3 regions of the Candidatus Thiodiazotropha sp. AKAK3 genome follow, and region 2 is predicted to be linked to each of the others. Evidence: predicted binding sites of a transcription regulator. Region 2 holds the regulator's gene; each other region holds the start of a gene.

Region 1 (7,014 bases), on a different contig from region 2:
GGCTTGAGTGGCTTCCCGCAGGGCGAGGCAGGTGATTTAAGCGCAAACTGAGATAGGCCTTGTCTAAATATAGGGTTTATATGACGCACCACACTAGGACTTAAGCCTGTATGAGATGCCCCCATGACCTACCTTCATCTCAAACCGATTGGTTAATTGATTGATAGATTCTGTGGAGCCGAGAAAAAGATATCCCCCAGGATTGAGAATATCAGCCATGCGATTAACGATATCTTTTTTCAGTTCATTGGAAAAATAGATCAGAACATTGCGACAGAAAATCACATCGAAACGCCCCATCACCTGATAGTTGTCAGCCAGATTCATTGGCCTGAAACTGACCCGGCGTTTGATCTCCGGTTTGACCTCAATACAATCACCTTGAGGGGTGAAAAAGCGACTTTTCTGTTCGGCAGTTAAGCCGCGCTCAACAGACAGACCACAGTAGACACCAGCTCTGGCCTCATCTAAAACTTTACTGGAGATATCAGTGGCCTGAATTTGAACCTGTCGAGCCTGCCCTTTCATTGCCTGATATTCATCTGCAATCATACTGATGTTATAGGGTTCCTGACCACTGGAACAGGCAGCTGACCAGATGCGTATCGCACCACCCCGTTGCTGATTCAGATCGGGAAGGATTGTCTCCTTCATCAGAATATAGTGTCCGATATCCCGAAACCAAAAGGTTTCATTGGTTGTCATGGCATCGATGACTTTAACCTTCAATCGGGAATGAATAGGTGATTTGATCTGTTTCAGCAGTTCACCGAGAGAGGCAACTCCTGCCTCCTTCATAACGCCACCTAAACGGCTAGAAACAAGGTACTCTTTGCCATTTCCCAGCAGGATTCCGCACGCCTGCTGCAGAAAATTCTTAAACGCCTCATAATCTGCCGGCGAAATAGCCGCTGTTCGGTTGTACATAGTAGTATCTTGTTATTCAGCTGTATGAATAAGGCTAGCGTTTAAGAAATATCTTTCAGACGCTTAGTTACTGTTGAAACCAACTCGTCCGGCATAAACTTAGCGAGAAAATGGTTGGCTCCAACCTTTTTAACCATACTCTCATTGAATACACCACTTAATGAAGAGTGAAGAATAACATACAGGTCAGTCAGCTTCGGATTTTCTCGAATTGCGCTCACCAGGGAGTAACCATCCATCTTTGGCATCTCAATATCCGAAATCACCATCGCCAGCCAGTCACTCACCTTACCCTCTTCAGACCAGCTTTCAAGGTGCTTCAAAGCCTCTTTGCCATCCTTTGCAAGGATCGCCTCCAGCCCGATCTCTTCAAGCACCTTCTTGATCTGATTACGAGCTACCATCGAGTCATCCACAACCAAGACTTTAAAGGCTGTAACATCCGCACCTTCTACGTCTATCGGCTTGGTGATCTCTTCATCAATCCCCAAAACTTCACTCAACACCTTTTCAACATCGATTATCTCTATCAAATCACCTTCAATTTCGGTGACTGCAGTCATATAACTGTTCCGACCCACCCCTTGTGGTGGAGGGAGTATATCCTCCCAATGGGTATTGACAATTCGCTCCACGTTACCGACAAGGAAGGCCAGCAACCGCCGGTTGTATTCGGTGATGATAATAAAATAGTCTTTGGCATTGCCCATCTTCGGTCCGCCAATGGCATGACAAAGATCCATGACCGGGATGTTGTTGCCACGTATTGAGGCGACTCCCCTTATATTCTCATGGGAACCAGGCAGTGCAGTTAGAGGTGGACACTGAACCACCTCCTTCACCTTGAAGACGTTAATGCCAAAAATCTGACGCCCTGATAGACGAAACAGCAGTAATTCAAGACGATTCTGTCCAGCCAGCTTGGTTCTTTGGTCAACACTGTCTAACATTGACGCCATTCTCTGACACCTCAATCTAGTGATATATATTGAATTTCATCAATAGGTATGGCGGCTTGCAGGCCTCGACCTTTAGGCTTAATAAATTCAACAGCCAGATCCATTTATCCACGGCACATTGCTTGCATAGTTTATTGGCAAATAGGTGGAGATACAGAATGATCAATCCGAAAGCACTAGGACTCAGAATACTGCTGGGACTGCTCCTGGCAGGATCTGCCTCTGCCCAGCCCACGGATAATGAACATCAGTCCCATCAATCCATTGCTGATGCAGCCAGAGACTACTTACAATCGACTCTGACCCAGGATGTGGCAGGAGCAACCATAAAAATCTCCTCCTTGGATCATCGACTCAAATTAAAGCAATGTGAAACTCCTCTGGAGGCTTTCAGCCCCCCTGGTGGCGTCAAGCTGGGACGCACCTCTGTAGGCGTCAGATGTACCTCCCCTGCCCCCTGGTCACTCTATATATCTGCCAATGTAGGCATTCAGGCCCCGGTCGTCTTTGCCGTCAGAGACCTGCCCAGAGGAGAGGCGATCGACAGTAAAGATCTTAAAATAAAAATATCCGATACCAGCCACCTGCTCCGCGGATATTTTGAGTCTGTTGACGAAGTGGTGGGACAGACCCTGAAGCGAACTCTGCGCAGAGGCCAGGTTGTCACCCCATCGATGCTGGTGGTAAGAAAAACCATAAAACGGGGAGACCAGGTAACCATTCTGGCAGGCTCTGGTGGTATCCAGGTGCGAATGCAAGGCAAAGCCATTAAACAAGGCAACCCTGGAGATCTGATTACGGTAGTGAACAGCAAGTCAAAGAAGAAGATTGAGGCACGAGTTGTATCGAAGGGATTGGTGATGGTCGACTGAAGTCTGTTACACAGAAATTCGATCTATGATTTAAGTTGCATTAACATAAGACGATATTAGCTTTGTATACATCTCATTGAGGTAGCACGATGCCCATTCAAATCAATAGTCTTTCAAGCCGGAATCTGAAAGGAACGGGCAAGAGCGGCAAAAGTGGCAAGACACAAAGCTCGGGGAAGGCCGGCGGAAGCAAAGCCCCGTCAGCAGCTGCAGCAACCTCAGGCGGCGATCGCCTCGATCTTACCGGTGATGCCGGAAAACTACAGGAACTTGAGGGAAGAATCGCCAATATGCCGATTGTTGATGCACAGAAGGTCGAAGCCGTACAACAAGCCCTTGCGAATGGAAGTTTTACTATCGACCCTAAAACAGCAGCCGATAAAATGCTGGCTATGGAACTCTCTCTTCCTTAACCGATATGCCAAACAATACTCAACATCAAACTACTTTTAGCAAGCTCCTGAATAGCGAAATTGAGCAGACTAATAGCCTGCTTGAGTTACTGAAGCGGGAATTTGAACTTTTAAAAGCCCCCCCTTCAAAAGCACTGGAAGAGTTGACCGAACAAAAAAAGCAGTTGCTCTTAGAAGTAGAAAAGAGCGTCTCACAGCACAATCAGCTGCTGGTTTCCCAAGGATATAGTTCTGACCGAAAGGGAAATAAAGCGTTTATTCAGCAGTGCCAGAACAGTGATCAGTTGGATCAACTCTGGCGTCAATTCTCATCACTGCTGGAAGCGTGTCAGAAACAGAATGAGATCAATGGGGGGGCAGTGCAACTGAATCAACATCAGGTCGCACAAGCTCTGGATATTCTGCGAGGTTGTGCAAATAGTGACAAGACCTATGGTCCGGCTGGAGAGTCCCGCCCAACCACCAGCTCGAAATCACTTGGAAAGGCATAGCGGCCCACTAGCAGACTTTCGCACCCCCGCTCGATATAAGGTGCCCTTAATCGCAGAAATCGTCTATTTTAGAAGCAAGATACCAACGAAACACTAATTCTGAGCTTCATCATCGACTGTTTCAGCTATTTTCTAATTAAATTTAGTCATTTGGAGGAATCCAACGTGACCTCGCACAGCCAAAAGCACTATACTTGACGTGGTAAGGGATAGAGACCGTCACATGATGTGATTTTTAGGCGCTAAGTGCCCAAATGGAATTTAGAAAGGAAGCCTACTAAAACACAGATCCTCAGCCTAAATCTGGAGAAATGATGACAAGAGTTACCCTGTTCCGCCTGTTACCCGCTGTACTGTTTCTGCTTGTCTGTGCGAGTGCAAATGCAGTGGAAATGAGGCAAAATTTCACCCTGACAGGGACCAATGGCGAGACCGGCAGTGGTTTTTTTACCTGGGATGACGCGGTTATCCTTGACGGAAGCATTCTTCCACTCGGCAGCGTTATATCCGGATCTCTCACCGTTACAGGTGGCACCACTACAGGAGGAACTCAAACATTTGCACTTGCAGACTGGACGGTAGGCATCCTGCGTTTAACACCTGATTTCGCCGTTGATTTAAACATCTCTGCTAATAACGGAGTAACGACTCTGGCGATTTTTAACACTTATGAAACCGACGCTTCCTGGGGCTCGAGACTGACATTGATTCCTGGTGCCACTGTATTGGCAAATCCACCAGCTAACCCACGGGCTATCCCATTACTGGACTCCCCCGGTCTAATCATCATTTCACTGCTACTGGCTTTGACCGGCCTCTGGCAAGTAAAGCGTCAATCGAGCAAGAGGTCTTGACCGTCCACCTCGATACCCAGAGCTTTAAGTTTTTTCAACTCTTCGGGGCGATCCAGATCCCACAGTAGCGGCAGTTCACGCCAACTCCACTCCAGACTACGTAGTGCGCTCCTGGTGGTTTCAGCAACGTCTTCTGTTCCCCAATTGTGGCCTCTGAATAGTTCGGCTGCTGCTGCTTTCAAACCCAACAGCACATAACCTCCATCCTGGGCTGGCCCCAATACAGCATCCTCAGTCTCCAACCAGGTAAAGGCCTGCTGTATATGATCAACTGTCAGTGGAGGAGAGTCGACACCAATCAGCACTACCTTTTGATAGTGACGCAGGGCTCTGTTTGCCGCATTAAACATACGCTCACCAAGATCACTTCCCTGCTGATAGTGAACTGTAAAATCGTAATCTTCAGCCAGTGTTTGTATCAACGGATGAGCTTTATTCGAGCTGAGCCAAAGCTGGATTTGATAGTTTTTCTCTTTCGCCAGCCAATGGATCTCTCTTTGCAGTAAGCGGCTATAGAGTTCTGCCGCACCCTCTGCACCAAGTGCAGGAATCAATCGGGTTTTCACCTTCCCAACTTCAGGGATCTTGCTAAATACAAGCACGGCATTTGAGGGCGATGCAGTTTCATATTCAATGGCCATAGCTTCGATAAAATCCAGCTAAACGGGTGGGACTGACGCCCAGCCAGTAGGCAAATCGTAAACCCCACATCAAAAGAATGGTCGACACTATCCCAGCAGACTCCCAGCGACGACTGGATGTGGTCAATCGCTCACGTAAACAGTTAGGTGCTGCAATACGCTTCAGGCGACGACTGATTTCGATATCCTCCATTAATGGCTGCTGAGGAAATCCCCCGACGCTTTCGAACAGCTGTTTTTGTACAAACAGCCCCTGATCGCCGGTGACGATAGCTGTCATCCTCGAGCGCCAGTTCATCATCCACGCCACCACTCGTAACAAGGGATGAGTGCCGTTAAAACGAACATCAAACCGCCCCCATAGAGCGTCGGAATCTGCAATAGTCAGTATCGCATGCTCGATACCCGGCTTGATCTGACTATCGGCATGCAGGAACCAGAGCAGATCACCATCGGCCATGGCTGCACCTGAATTCATCTGAATTGCCCGTCCAGGAGGTGAAATCTGAAACCGATCCACATAAGATTGAAGCGACGTTGAGAGTGGCGGCTCACTACCCCCATCGACCAGAATCAACTGGTGCCCCTGGTGGCGCAGATACTGCAGATCCTGCAGCAACTTCAGCAATCCTTCTCCCTCATTCAGGCAGGGTATCACCACGCTCAACTTAGTCGACATGGATGAATAGTATCCTCAAAGTCAAAACCAATCGGTGCGGCATCGTTTACTCAACAAACGCACCGCCACAACTGCTTCCTTGTCCAGCGGTACACCCATAGCAGTGCTCTGCCACCTGGATATCCAACCCTTTCAGATCCACATCGTAGAGATCCCTCAAATGGGGTTGATAGTTCTCAGCGGATTTAAGATGGATTTTCAACATTTGATTGAAGTCGCAATCATAGAGATAACCCTGCCAATCAACACTCAACAGGCTACGGCACATGACAGCCGCTAAATTTTCAGGCTTGTAGGCTCCTCGCAACAGATTCAGGTAGCTATTAAACTCTCCCTTGGACTGAAGCATACTGCCAAATCTTTGAATGGGCATATTGGTAATGGTGAACAGCTGATTAAACTGAATACCGAACCGCTGTTTAAGCTGAAGACGATAATCTGCTTCCAGGGGCTCCTGGGGAGGTGGAAGTGTCGGGCCAAGAGGATTGAAGACAAGATTCAGTATCAGGCCGCTATCTTTTACACCGTAACCCAACCTATTGAGTTTGAGCAGCGCCTCGATACTTTGAGAATAACTGCCTTTACCCCGTTGCTGATCTACATTTTCCTCCAGGTAACAGGGCATAGATGCGACCACCTCAACCCCATGCCCAGCCAGAAACTCAGCCAGATCTTCCTGACCCGCCTCCTGCATGATCACCAAATTACTTCGATCGATCACTTTAACACCCATCTTTCGCGCCTCTTCCACCAAGTAGCGAAAATCGGGATTCATCTCTGGGGCACCACCAGTCAAATCAAGCTGTTTGAGTTGTTGCTTCTCAAGAAACAGCAGTACATTATCGATAGTCTCACGACTCATCATCTCAGTACGTTTGGGGCCTGCGTTTACATGACAGTGAACACAAGACAGGTTGCAGAGAAATCCCAGATTTACCTGCAGGGTTTCCAGCCTTTCCCGCTGAATAGCGGGAAAGGATGTAGGGCTTAGTAGATGTACCGTATCAAGCATATTTAAATCCCGAATTGTTACTAACCACGCCCCGTCAACTGCGCATGCCGGGCTTTCAGGTAGTGGTGTTCCTTTTGAGCATAGCCACACCCTCTATTTTTAGGGCATCTGATCAGGGATACGGATACGCTTCCATATTGGATGCAATTTTACTGGAATCCTGACT
Region 2 (7,014 bases):
TATGTTTTTTCATGGATTATGTGATTTAAGAGTAGAGATGATGACTACTCGTCAGCTGACAAAATGAAGGTTAAAGTATGAGGCAGAATTATATTCAAACGAAACAAATACCAAGAATTATTCCGTGAACGGCATTTATTAGCTAGAATGAATATAAAGACATACAAATAACATACCAGGTTTAAAGATATCTCTGCTATGAAGCAGGCTCTACAGCTCCGGCTCGGACAACATTTAACAATGACACCTCAGTTGCAGCAGGCAATACGCCTGTTGCAATTGTCTGCGCTCGACCTGAGTCAGGAGGTGCAGGAGGTTCTTGAAACAAACCCCATGCTGGAGGGTGAAGAGGAGTTTAGTCAGCAGACTCAAAAAGAAGAAGCTAGTCAAGAGAGCTCTGATCAGAGTTCAGACAATAAAGAGTCTTTGAGCTCCAACGATATCAACAACGAGCGGGAAATTCAGACCGACAGTAGCCAGATCACAGAAGACCTGCCCGTTGATAGTGAATGGGCTGACGTATACGACAGTTATCTTCCCCCATCGAGCAGTGGTAGTGAATCTGCAGACAATGACTATCTGGTTCAGCGCAGTGGCGCGATCACTTTGCATGACCACCTGGTCTGGCAGATGACACTGACCCCATTCACTGAGCAGGATATTCTGATTGCCACTAACCTCATCGACAGTATTGATGAGGATGGATATTTCAAAGGTGATCTCCAGGAGATCCTGGTTTCCCTGAATGATGAGGAGATGACTCTGGAGGATGTAGAGGCAGTACTTCATCGTATCCAGGCTTTCGACCCTCCGGGGGTTGGTGCTCAGGGTGCTCAGGACTGCCTTCTAATTCAACTTCGGCAACTTCCTGAAAAAACACCCTATTTGGATTTGGCGATCAGACTCTGTCGCGACCATTTCAACTTGCTCTCTGCACAGGATCAGAATCAGATCATGCGACGAATGAAGGTTGATCAGGACGACCTGATGGCTATCATGCAGTTGATCAGGACGCTCAATCCTCACCCTGGCACAGCGATCGCCAAAAGCGAGCCTCAGTATGTGATTCCTGATGTATTCGTCAGCAAGCGCAATAATCGCTGGGTTGTGGAGCTAAATGGTGAGGTTACGCCTAAACTAAGGGTAAACAACGACTATGCCAGTCTGATCAAGCGTGCGGATCAGAGTGATGACAATACTTTCCTGAAAAACCACCTGCAGGAAGCGCGTTGGTTCATCAAAAGCCTGATGAGTCGAAATGAGACTATTCTGCGTGTGGCGAGTAAGATTGTTGAATATCAGCGGGGCTTTTTTGAACATGGCGAAGAGGCTATGAAGCCACTGGTTTTACGGGATATCGCTGAGGCTCTGGAGATGCACGAGTCGACCATATCCAGGGTGACAACCCAGAAGTATATGCATACCCCCAGGGGTACGCTGGAGTTTAAATATTTCTTCTCCAGCCATGTGAACACAAGTGCAGGGGGTGAGTGCTCCTCCACTGCTATACGTGCGCTGATAAAAAAATTGATTGCTGCAGAGAATACAAACAAACCTCTCAGCGATAACAAAATCGCCGCCATATTGTCGGAACAGGGTATAAAAGTGGCCCGCCGAACGGTGGCAAAATACCGCGAGTCGATGAGTATCCCACCATCGAACGAGCGTAAGCGACTGATGTAGGTGAAGTGAATTATCGGAGTGGCTATCATTCATGCTTGATATGCTTACTGAACCGGAGCGGTTTCAGATAAAAGTGGATTCATGAATGAGTTGCTGTAAAAATGCCCCGGCGTTACTTCACCGCCTCAGTTAGAGTGATGAGCCAACTCATCTAAGACAGGAGAAAATTATGCAGATAAGCGTTACCGGTCATCATGTGGAAGTTACCGATGCCTTGAAAAGCTATGTAGATAATAAGTTCGAACGTCTTGAGAGGCATTTTGATAATGTAATCAATGTACATGTCATCTTGAGCGTAGAAAAGCTGAGGCAAAAGGCAGAGGCCACCATGCAAGTGAACGGTGCCAGCGTATTCGCTGATGCAGTACAGGAAGATATGTATGCGGCCATTGATGGGCTTACCGATAAGCTGGATAGGCAAGTCATAAAGCATAAAGAAAAGATGCAGAGTCACCGTGCCGGTAGTGGCGCGAAGTACGCTGTAAGTAGCAGTAGTTCAGAATAGATAAAACTGGCGAGGTCTCCATGTTTCCCGACGGATTTCTGCTTGAGGAACGGATCGGCTGCAGTGTGGAGGCAGCCAGTAAAAAACGTGTCCTGGAGCAGCTTGGCCAAAGATTGGCCAATTCTGCTCCTGGTCTCACACAGGATACTGTGTTTGATGCATTGCTTGAGCGTGAACGTTTAGGCAGCACTGGACTGGGCAAAGGAATAGCGCTACCCCATGCGCGAATGTCACAGATAACACAATCCACCGCAGCATTTATTCAGCTGCCTTCAGGGGTCGATTTTGATGCGATCGACAGCCAACCGGTGGATCTTGCCTTTGCCATGCTGGTTCCTGAGGAGGCAACTGAAGCCCATCTGCAACTACTGGCAAAATTGGCCAGGATGTTTGATGACCCTCCATTCTGCTCGGCACTGCGTGAAGCGGAAACAACGCAGCAACTGTTTCAGTTAATCCGGCAGCGAGAAGCGGCGATAACGTCAGTTTAATGCCCACCAACTACACCATTCGCGATCTTTTCGACGAATTTGCCAGCGAACTTTCACTGAGCTGGAATGGTGATGGTGATGAAAAAACAATAGAGTTGGACAGTGAGTCGCCCCACGGTCAACAACCTGTGGGACCACTGAATCTGATTCGACCCAATCAAATTCAAGTGATTGGTCCTCCTGAGCAGAAACATCTACAGAGCAGCGGTGAAGAAAAATACCGGGAATCTCTGAGGGCGCTTTTTACCACCTCTCCTCTGGCGCTGATATTTACTGATGGTCTAAAGCCTCAACAGAGCTGCCTTGAATTGGCAGAAAAGAACAGAACTGCACTCATGTTCACCCCGAAAGGTGACAACTATGTAATCCATCGACTGCTGGAGAAATTCAGTCTTCCAGTGGGTGAGACGCTGTTGTTACATGGGGTCTATATGGAAGTTTTAGGTAAGGGTGTACTGCTTAGTGGAGATCCGGCAATCGGAAAAAGTGAGCTGGCCCTGGCTCTGATTTCGCGGGGGCATCGTCTTGTGGCTGATGATGCAACAGAGTTTTATAAAACCGGCGGTAAGACCTTGAGCGGTCGCTGTCCCAAGGTACTGCAGGACTTCCTCGAAGTTCGTGGATTGGGGCTGATTAATGTGCGTGCGATCTTTGGTAACAGTGCTATAAAGCCAGAGAAGCAGCTACACTTAATAATCGATTTGCTGCACTTTGATGATAAAAAATTAGATGACATGGATCGCCTGGAAGGTTGTCATTCCCATCGAACATTGCTGGGAGTTGAGGTGCCGCAGACGAGCCTGCCTGTTGCAGCAGGTAGAAATCTGGCAATCCTGGTGGAGACGGCTGTACGACAACATCTGCTGAAGATGGATGGGTACAACGCGACCGAGGATTTTATCGAACGTCAGAAAAACTATATAGATCAGGCTTAGCCTACTCTCATTGATGTGTGCAGGATGAATATGCTGAGGGTAAACTCAGCTGGGCAAGGTATCCCTATCTGCTTTGTCGATATTCCTGTTAACTTGTTTACAAAAAAGGTAATTACCTCCTGCGATCTGGCGATGTTACCGAGCTGGATTCGGGTAAAACACTAGTTTCAAGAGTCTGAACAGAATGGCAAATGAGATAAAACTTCAGATTGTTACAGGGCTCTCCGGCTCAGGAAAGACCATTGCTCTGCATACCCTGGAGGATATGGGGTACTACTGCATTGATAATCTTCCGGTCTCGCTTTTGGTTTCAGTATCCGATTATTTGAACGGTGAACCTGAGGAGATCTTCAATAAAACTGCAGTAGGTATTGATGCACGCAGCCAACCAAGTCAGATCTCAAGTCTGCCGGCAGTGGTGGAGAACATTCGTCAGCGTGGTATTAATTGCAATATGTTGTTTCTCGATGCCCAGCTGGATACGTTGATCAAGCGTTTTAGCGAGACCCGGCGTAAACATCCCTTGAGCAACCAGCAACGCTCCCTCAGTGAGGCGATTCAACATGAGCGAGAACTTCTGCAGCCGTTGAGTGAAGCGGCGAATCTCAGAATAGATACCACTCACAGTAACGTACATGAGTTACGAGACCTGGTTCGTAATCGAATCGATGGTGAGAATGGGCAGGTTTCAATTCTGTTTGAGTCCTTCGGATTCAAGCACGGGCTGCCTCGAGATGTGGACTATTTGTTCGATGTGCGGTGTTTACCCAACCCCTATTGGCAGACTGAATTACGTACCTTTACCGGATTGGATCAGCCTGTTGCTGAATATCTTAATGCTCAGAATGAGACCAACCTCATGGTGTCAGACCTGATCAGCTTTCTATCCCGTTGGATTCCCGCTTTCGAAGCAGATGGGCGCAGCTATTTAACCATCGCTATCGGTTGTACAGGTGGGCAACATCGTTCTGTGTATGTTGTTGAACAGTTATATCGACATTTTAAGGATGCAGGTTTGCAAGTCATGTCTCGCCATCGTGAGTTGTCATGAGCATTGGGTTGTTATTGATAACCCATTCTCAAATTGGTGATGCTCTGCTTGAGACAGCAAATAAGATGTTCAATGGTGCGCTGTTGTCTGTTGAAACATTAACTGTGTCGACTGACTGCAATCCTGATCAAATTAAAACTCAGGCCCGTAAAGCAGTGGATAGTCTTGATGAAGGGGATGGCGTGTTGGTGTTTACCGATATGTATGGCTCCACACCCAGCAATATTGCTTATAGTCTGGCTGAGTCAGATCGAGTGAACGTGGTATCAGGGCTTAATCTGCCGATGTTGATTCGTACGCTCAATTATCAGGATCTCGACCTTAAATCACTAACGGAAAAAGCCGTCAGTGGTGGCAGGGATGGGATTCATTGCTGTAAAAGCCCACTAAAATAGTATTAATCATGCTTGAAAAAGAGATAGAAATAGTAAACAAACTTGGATTGCATGCCCGTGCTGCAGCAAAGCTAGTCAGCTGCGCCAATGGTTACGACAGTAACGTATTTTTGAACCGAAATGGTCAACGGGTTAATGGTAAAAGCATTATGGGTGTGATGATGCTTGCAGCAAATAAAGGCTCTGTATTGAAGCTCGAAATCGATGGCAACGATGAACAGCAGGCGATGGAGGCATTAATAGTTCTCATCAACAATAAGTTTGGGGAGGAACAATGACGCTCTCCTGTCAGGGCATCGGTATCAAGACGACCCGCGAGGTCGCAATTGGTGATGCCTACCTTTTACAGCAAGGCGTACCGGAGATCACTCATCGAGAGATTACCAGGGATCGGATTAATGCCGAGGTAGAGCGTTTTGAAACGGCCTTGCTGACCACCACCAGTCATTTACGTTCAGTACGCAACCTGATCCCTGAGGATACTGCCCAGGATATCAGCGAGTTTATTGATACTCATCTGTTGATGCTGGAGGACAATGCCATCAGTCAGGCAACCATAAGCCTGATCCAGGAGAAGTTATACACCGCTGAGTGGGCATTGCAGGTACGGCGAGATGAGCTGGTTAGGGTCTTCGATGAGATGGACGACCCCTATCTGCGTACCCGCAAAGATGATGTGAATCATGTTGTGGGGCACGTGCAATTTGTTTTGGCCGGTGGAGAACCTGAACAGAGGGGTGATCTCAAAGGGCGGGTCATCGTGGCACGGGATCTGACCCCTGCTGAAACTATCATGATGAAAAATCAGGGGGTTGCCGCATTTATCACCGAGTATGGTGGGCCGCTCTCCCACACCGCAATCCTGGCACGCAGTCTGGGTATTCCTGCTGTAGTGGGTATTCACCAGGCAACCGTTCTGTTTCGACAGGGAGAGCCGCTGGTTGTTGATGGCGCACAGGGTGTTGTGCTGGCTGATCCTACCGAACGAATCCTGGATTACTACCGGCAGCGAATAGAGACCCGCCGAAGAAGAGAGGTAGAGCTTCGCCAGCAGGTAGACCTGCCTGCTCTGACTACAGACGGCGATCAGATATTTCTCTATGCCAATATTGAGCTTCCAGAAGACATCGGCATAACGATGGAAAACCGAGCAGATGGGGTGGGTCTGTTCCGCACTGAATTTCTCTATATGAATCGTAGCGAACCCCCGACTGAAGCTGAGCAGTTGGATGTCTATATCGCTGCTGTAAGAGGATTGGGCGGTATTCCGCTCACGATACGTACACTCGACCTGGGGGTGGACAAGACCACGGGCGCAATCGCCGAATCGAGTTGCATGCCATCCATCAACCCAGCACTGGGGCTGCGGGCGATCAGGCTCTGCCTGAAGGAGCCTGAACTGTTTGTGCCACAGCTGAGAGCTATTCTCCGCGCATCTGCAGAGGGGCCGGTTCGACTGATGATACCGATGCTCTCTGGGATTAAAGAGTTAAAGCAGGTTTTGGATATCATCGACAAAACCAAGCATGAGCTGACTGAAGAGGGAATCCCTTTCGATTCTGAGATTCCTGTCGGCGGTATGATAGAGGTTCCGGCTGCTGCGATTATAGCGGATCGTTTTGCCCAATTACTCGACTTTCTCTCGATAGGTACTAACGATCTGATTCAATACACCCTTGCGGTGGACAGAATGGATGAAGAGGTCAATTTTCTTTTCGATCCGCTGCACCCGGCTGTGCTGTCACTGATTCAAAATACCATTGATGCAGCTCGTCAGGCAGATATACCAGTCAGTATGTGTGGCGAGATGGCAGGTGATCCGCGTTATGTAAGGTTATTGATCGGGATGGGATTACGCGAACTCAGCATGCAGCCCAGTGCCCTGCTTGAGAGCAGAGAGTTGATCCGCCAGAGTAACCTGACAGATCTCAAGCAGAGAACTGATCTCTTTTTT
Region 3 (7,014 bases), on a different contig from region 2:
TTTGCGATTGCCGGTAACTCAATCTGATTTGCCAATATCTGATAAACCATTCTTAAAACCATGAGTCAGCTAATTTAAAGTGGCCGGATGATAGATTCGGGTCAGGCGCCCCAGGAGAGAACCAGCTCTTCATCATCCTCATCCAGGCTGCCGCCCATGGAGACGATGGTGAGATGAATCTCCTGGGGATCCCAATCGCGGCCGATACGCTCAGATACCGACTCCGCCTTGACCACCAATCGTTCCGGACAGTCGATCTTGACCACGCCGGGCATGTAGTTGGCGTTGGCGCTTGGATTGTCTTGCATAATCGACTCGATCACTGGACGAGCCTCGTCGTTGTTTTGCAGGGTTATGGATACGATGCCAGCCATCTCGGCCTCCTGTTATACGGTTAAGCCGAGCTTGCCGGCCCGGAGATCGAGTTGTTCACTGACTTCAGCAAGGGCTGTCTCAGCGCCATCACCCAAAACCTGTGCTGTCAGGGGCTGCAGAGCTTCCACTGCCACCTGCCGCCACTGGCGATACCATTCAGAGAGGAGCCTCTGGTTCTCTTCAGATTCCTTGGCTGCCACTTTGATCACCGCATCGACCCAGCGGTTGTGTTCTGCACTCCAGTCGACCATGAACTCACATAGAATTGAGATTGCCGCTGCACCGTGTTTCTGGCCTTCGTTATCGAAGTGGTTATAGGCCAGGGGATAGACCAGTCCATCCATCACCAGAAACTGTGCCAGAAGGGCTTCGAACCAATCCTTCAGCACCAGGCTGTCTTCCACCATTTTGCGTGTGCCCTGCCAGGCCTCAGCATCCATCCATTGGCTTTTCGCCTCATCGAGCAGCTCACCAGTACCGTCACCAAGCGCTATACCGATGCGGGATAAAATCTGAGCGATACCCAACCGATCACCAGCGGTGAAGATTGCAGCTGAGGTGATCGCGGTGCCGTAGCCCGCATCGCTGATCGAGCAGGCATTCATATTCGCGCCCCACTCATAGTGGCGCAGTGGAATCAGATAGTTGACGAGCATCTCCCGCCAGGCAGGATCGATATTGGACATCAGGTTGCGTTTTTCTTCGAAGGCGAAGTTACGATCGGTGGTCTGATGCATGTTGGCTCGGGCGATGGTGTAGGTACCGTAGTAGTACTGACGGGGATCTTTGAACTTGTACCAATCTTCCATCTTTATGGCGGTACGACCCTCATCGAAGTGCCACATCTCCGGCCCCCAAATAGGCCGATAGTGAAAATGGGTAGTGGCCTGCAGGTCGTATACCCCCTCCTCATAACGGGTAGCTGGGGCATCGGAACCTAGACGCCGTGCCACATGGGCAAAGGTTTGGCGTTTGGGCTCCACATTCATGGTTTTGATTTCGATACTCATCGCTGTTCTGTTCCTCCTGGGGTATCGGATCTTCCGCTATTGAAGCGCGACTCCCGGTAGAGACCGGGACCCTTGGCAGGCACAATCTCATCCGGGTTTTCGATTATTCGGGCCTGATGTTTGTCGCAGAAGATCTTGAAAGCTTCATGGGGGAGGATCAGCTCAACGGTCAAGTCCTCATCATTGATGGAGAACTCAAACTCAATGAACTTTCCGAGTCGTTCGCCAGTAACCCTGATATAGGCCTGGCCAATTTTCGGGACATACTCCCGCATGACATCCTCCTGTTCTCAAAAATGGAGGCCTCTAATCCAGCCTCTCTATGTTTCTGGTCAGATTAGGATTGCAGAAGCTATGCCAAAAACCATAACTACCTGATAAATATATATATTATGAAATTTAGAAGTTAAATGGCTGGGACCGGTCTTAACGATAAAATCAAACGCAGTTAATCATTTGGGAAATTTGATCAAATAGTTCAACGCAAACGATCAGTTATGCTGCATTTGCACAAAAACATATATTCGGTTGCCGCAAATATGATGAATCCTGATTTCAATCCAAGTAAATTTATTATTTGATTAAAAACTGAGTTGGCACTATAAAAAGTAAGAAGCGTATGCAGGAGACATTAGATCTCCAAAAAAAATACCAACAAGTCATACGCCATTCACGGATGATTTTTTATACCAAACAATATCCCCGAACATCATGAAAGACGGGGTGGAGGATAGATGTCATCTCAATTGAGTATCTCAGGTCTTCCCATGGAGGACCGAAATCTGCACCTGACTTTCGACGCGGGAAAGATCCTGCTCAACGACCACCGCATGGTGTTAATGCATACCCATGCCATGGGGGCTCTGCGAAAAGAGCTGATGGATACGCTTGGTCATGACCGGGCACGAGGCGTACTGACCCGGATGGGTTATGCCTCTGGGGCGAAAGATGCCGACCTGGCCCGCAAGCTGTTGCCGGAAGGTAATGACGAGGATCTGCTGATGATGGGACCACGTCTGCACACCCTTGAGGGGGTGGTGCACGTCAAGCCGATCAAGATCGATATCGATATTCGCCAACGCCATTTCTATGGGGAGTTCCTTTGGGAAAACTCCCATGAGGCCTCTGAACATCTGAAGCTATTCGGCATTCATACCGAACCAGTCTGCTGGACTCAGATCGGCTACGCTTCCGGCTACACCAGCGAGATTATGGGTCGATTCATCGCCTATCGCGAGGTGGAGTGCCACGCCAAGGGTGACCGTCACTGCCGCATCATCGGCAAACCCATTGAAGAGTGGGATGATGCAGATGAGGAGCGGCGTCACTACCGGCCAGATCCTATGGCCGAACAACTGCTGGCGCTGCAGGACGAGGTGAGTCATCTGCGCGACTCACTGCAGGAGCAGACCGGCATCGGTGACATGGTTGGAACCTCTCGGGCATTTAAGGAGGCCTGCGACATGCTGCGTAAAGTGGCAGAGAGTCATGTCACTGTGCTCCTGCTTGGGGAGACCGGCGTCGGCAAGGAGATGTTTGCCCGGGCACTGCACAGTATCAGTCCTCAGGAGAAGAGCCCCTTCATCGCCATCAACTGCACCACCATCCCGGAAGAGCTGATCGAGTCAGAGCTGTTCGGGGTAGAGAAGGGGGCTTATACCGGCGCTTTACAATCACGTCCCGGACGTTTTGAGCGAGCACACGGGGGCACGCTCTTTCTCGATGAGGTTGGAGAACTGTCGATGAACGCCCAGGCAAAGCTGTTGCGGGCTCTGCAGGAGGGGGAGATCGAACGTGTCGGTGACACCAGAACCCGTAAGGTCGATGTGCGGGTGATTGCCGCGACTAATGTGGATCTGCAGGAGGCCGTCGCCGTCGGACGCTTCCGTTCCGATCTCTACTATCGCTTGAACATCTATCCGGTGATCATTCCCCCATTGAGGGAGCGCAAGGACGATATCATTCTGCTGGTGGAGCGCTTCCTGGAAAAATATACCGCAAGACACGGCAAGCGGGTCAATGGCATTACTGAACCGGCGATGCAATCCCTGCATGACTACAACTGGCCAGGCAATATCCGGGAGCTGGAGAATATGATCGAACGGGGCGTGATCATTGTAACCAATGGCCATGCTATCGACCTCAAGGATCTCTTCCCCTGTCTCAATATGAGTAAGGATGTGCCGAGCACATTACTCTCCCAATCTCAACAATCACAACCCCTGGACTCGCTGGTCGAACAGGTACTTGACCAATCCGGCAGCCTCGAAGCAGTAGAGACTCTGATACTGGAATCCGCTGTCGAAAAAGCCAACGGCAATCTCAGTCAGGCCGCCAGACTGCTTGGCATGACCCGCCCTCAACTGGCCTACCGGCTTAAAAAACGGGATGGAGATTAGAGATCGAATCCCACATCATCTCGGTCTACTGTATGGGTGACGCTTTCCGCCCCGGCATGGTCGGGTCACGCCCACCAGATAGACTAGGGAAGACAGACGTAACTTTATTTGGCATCGAGCTTTTTTTGTGGGGCATGGCCCCACGCTACAACTTTAAGTCAAGCAAGGTAGCCTGGATGTAGTGCAACGGAATCCGGGATGATTGGTGCAGTGCTCTCCCGGATTCCGTTGCACTTCATCCAGGCTACGGGCTGCCGCATTCATTCCCACTCTGCAGCGTGGGATCGAGAAAAGTATAGGAGAACCGGAATGACAGAAGATGATCCTGGGTAGGCCAGGCCTGACAAACAAGGCCTCATAGAAGGGTGCGGCAGGGCCGTACCTTACGTTGCTTGAATCTCTTCCAGACACTATTCTGCACGCCGAAAAAACAGGGCCAGTTAGATCTGGTCACAAAATCATCGGCAAAAGCATGGCTTGTGATTAACGATTGAAGTGGCATATAACAGTGCCTCAACATTAGCGAGATTGACGAGATGTTCAGCCAAATACTTGAAGTCACCCTGCCGGTATTTGGCATTGCTCTGTTGGGCTATCTCTACGGCCGACTCAATGGTAGCGATATGGACTCCGCCAATCGGGTTAATATGAATCTTTTCGTGCCGGCGCTTTTATTTTATGTACTTTCAGAGAAGATACCCAACTCGCCTGAGTGGCGTTCTATTGCCTGGGGCACAGTGATCATCGTGCTGGGATCAGGATTGTTGACCTGGCCACTGGCCCGGCTGTTACGATTCCGACCCAGAGTTATTCTACCCCCCATGATGTTCAACAACTCAGGCAACCTGGGTCTGCCGTTGGCAGCGCTGGCCTTTGGTGATGGCATGTTACCCTTTGCAGTCGTTGCCTTCGTGGTCTCCACCAGTCTCCATTTCAGCCTGGGGATCTGGCTGGTCAGCGGACGACTCGATCCCATGAGCCTGATGAAGAATCCTGTGTTTCTCGCCACGCTAGCCGGTATCGCTGCCCACATCAGCGACTGGCATGCTCCGGCACTGCTGATGCCGGGACTGGAAATGCTCTCCAAAGTTGCCATTCCGTTGATGCTGGTGGCACTGGGAGTACGGCTGATCCAGGTCGATATCAGCCATTGGAGAGCCGGTCTGGTTGGCGCGCTCCTCTGCCCTGCCACCGGAGTGATCAGCGCCGCGGCGGCGATTGCTTTATTGCAGCCTTCTGAGGAGATGAGCAAGATCCTGTTACTCTTCTCTGTTCTGCCCCCTGCGGTGATGAATTTCCTCCTGGCTGAACGATATCACCTTGCTTCAGATGAGGTTGCCTCGATGGTTGCCTTCGGCAATCTCGCCAGCCTGGCGATAATTCCTCTGGCCCTGGTCTTTATCCTTTGAAGCGTCGCGCTGTTGCAGGTTGGCTGCTTTCTGCTGCGATCATCACTGCTGTGATCCACACCCTGGCGGGGGGCTTTCCAAAATCCCTGATCGGCATACTCACCTGGGGTGCAGGACTGTTGCTGATTGCCGATATTTCCATCCAGACCCGGCGTCAGATCTTGATCCTGGTCGGCATAGGCCTGATCGGCATAGCCTGGGGTCTGATGCATCATATTTCACCAGATTGGCGAATGGTACTTTCAGGTAACGCACTGCTGTTGAGCATGCTCGCCGCTGTCAGCTTTCTGCGGCTGATCACCAAACCGGATACCGAACAGGGAGAGACCCTGCCATCGGGAAGGCGGGCAGTCTGGTCAACCCTCTTTGGTGTGCACCTCTTCGGCTCAGTAATCAACCTCTCATCGGTATTTATCATGGGTGACCGGATCAGTCGCCTTGGTCGTCTTAACCAGGCACAAACCATTGTTCTGACTCGGGGCTTTACCGCTGCGGCATTCTGGTCCCCCTTCTTTGCTGCCATGGCCGCCGCCTTCACCTATGCGCCGGGTGCCTCGCTACCGCAACTCTGGCTGATGGGTATTCCCCTGGCAGTGAGTGCCTTGTTGCTTACCGCCCTGGGGTGCCAGGGCAACGATCAGTTCACTGGCTATCCCATGCATCCATCAGCCCTGATACTGCCCGGTATACTGGCGTTGTCTGTCTTAGTGTTACACCAGTGGAATAGTGACTGGCATATTCTTGGAATCATCGCACTGCTGGCGCCTACACTATCCCTGACGGTCACCCTGGTGCGTCATTCCCGTCCCTATTCTCGTGTTCTGCAACATATCACCGAAGAGCTGCCCAGTATGCAGAATGAGCTAACCCTGTTCCTCGCCGCCGGGGTTATGGCGGCAGGGCTGAATGCTGTATTTGCCGTTTTTGGCGGCTGGCTCCCCTTCGATCAATTCACCGGCTTCGAGGCCTCCCTGGTGTTGCTATTCATGATATCAACCTCGATTCTGGGCGTGCATCCGGTGATCAATATCGCCGCACTGGGTACCCTGCTGGCCCCCCTCAACCCGAATGGCACCCTGTTGGCCATGACCTTTATTTCAGCCTGGGCCATTGGTACCGGCACCAGCCCCTTCTCCGGCATCAACCTCGCCATGCAGGGGCGTTACAAACAACAGACCTCTGACAGCTTGAGATGGAACGGTAAGTATGCGCTGGTAATGTTGCTCTTATCCATACTGGTACTGAATCTGTTTGCCAAATTAGCACTGCCATAACTTAACGGCCTCGATTTCATAGATATCTACCACCGTAGCGCTCTTAATCTGTCGCCTTCGTTTTCGGTTGCTTGTAGATATGCAGGCAGCTTCCATAACTTGTTCTGTGCTTCTACCTACACATAATGTTTTGTGCGCAGTCACACTGTAGATGTAAATTAAATCTATTGAATTGATTCCCCATCCAATAGGGGATTTTCATGTCGTCAGCTTACTCTTTGCTTGCGGCAATCAACCATTAGTCGGGCACCCACCCCCTTTCATGCGTTTACATCTTGTTACTAAAAACGCATTTAGCAACACTAGGACCTGTCAAGCGTCTCATAGATCTGCTTAATCAAACTAAATTATAAGCTTTGAGAAAGAGATCTGACTCAGTCGATTGATCATTAAACAATCTTTTCCAAGTTGAGTTTGAGCAACGACAAATCTTACATACTTAGGAAGTTAAGCATCTATTGACTGGCGCAAAGTTTCGGAAATGGTTAGTAAAAACAAGTATTACAGACGATCCCGAATTGGAGAGAAGAAATTCCGCCAAATCATC

What was found. Region 2 encodes sigma-54, which starts transcription at its own class of promoters, with help from an activator protein. Its sites were predicted from a motif close to TGGCANGNTNCNTGCTT; they were not measured.
Region 1: a site for sigma-54 is predicted at 1,998-2,014, ahead of flgA (flagellar basal body P-ring formation chaperone FlgA). Genes of this name have one in related genera too.
Region 3: a site for sigma-54 is predicted at 1,729-1,745, ahead of AC4IE7_RS00765 (phenol hydroxylase subunit). Genes of this name have one in related genera too.

The regions. Positions count from the first base shown of each region.
Region 1 is NZ_JBSYOQ010000013.1:88-7,101, forward strand. It holds gene AC4IE7_RS01195 (CheR family methyltransferase) at 94-927, opposite strand; gene AC4IE7_RS01200 (chemotaxis protein CheV) at 969-1,886, opposite strand; gene flgA (flagellar basal body P-ring formation chaperone FlgA) at 2,045-2,758, shown strand; gene flgM (flagellar biosynthesis anti-sigma factor FlgM) at 2,848-3,171, shown strand; gene AC4IE7_RS01215 (flagella synthesis protein FlgN) at 3,177-3,662, shown strand; gene AC4IE7_RS01220 (hypothetical protein) at 3,977-4,516, shown strand; gene AC4IE7_RS01225 (TIGR04282 family arsenosugar biosynthesis glycosyltransferase) at 4,495-5,157, opposite strand; gene AC4IE7_RS01230 (TIGR04283 family arsenosugar biosynthesis glycosyltransferase) at 5,147-5,836, opposite strand; gene arsS (arsenosugar biosynthesis radical SAM (seleno)protein ArsS) at 5,883-6,848, opposite strand.
Region 2 is NZ_JBSYOQ010000024.1:52,327-59,340, forward strand. It holds gene AC4IE7_RS04095 (RNA polymerase factor sigma-54) at 199-1,683, shown strand; gene hpf (ribosome hibernation-promoting factor, HPF/YfiA family) at 1,853-2,188, shown strand; gene ptsN (PTS IIA-like nitrogen regulatory protein PtsN) at 2,209-2,679, shown strand; gene hprK (HPr(Ser) kinase/phosphatase) at 2,679-3,614, shown strand; gene rapZ (RNase adapter RapZ) at 3,799-4,665, shown strand; gene AC4IE7_RS04120 (PTS sugar transporter subunit IIA) at 4,662-5,060, shown strand; gene AC4IE7_RS04125 (HPr family phosphocarrier protein) at 5,069-5,338, shown strand; gene ptsP (phosphoenolpyruvate--protein phosphotransferase) at 5,335-7,014, shown strand, end outside.
Region 3 is NZ_JBSYOQ010000007.1:20,597-27,610, forward strand. It holds gene AC4IE7_RS00755 (MmoB/DmpM family protein) at 102-374, opposite strand; gene AC4IE7_RS00760 (aromatic/alkene monooxygenase hydroxylase subunit beta) at 387-1,385, opposite strand; gene AC4IE7_RS00765 (phenol hydroxylase subunit) at 1,382-1,660, opposite strand; gene AC4IE7_RS00770 (sigma 54-interacting transcriptional regulator) at 2,120-3,784, shown strand; gene AC4IE7_RS00775 (AEC family transporter) at 4,321-5,193, shown strand; gene AC4IE7_RS00780 (hypothetical protein) at 5,190-6,467, shown strand; gene AC4IE7_RS00785 (hypothetical protein) at 6,949-7,014, shown strand, end outside.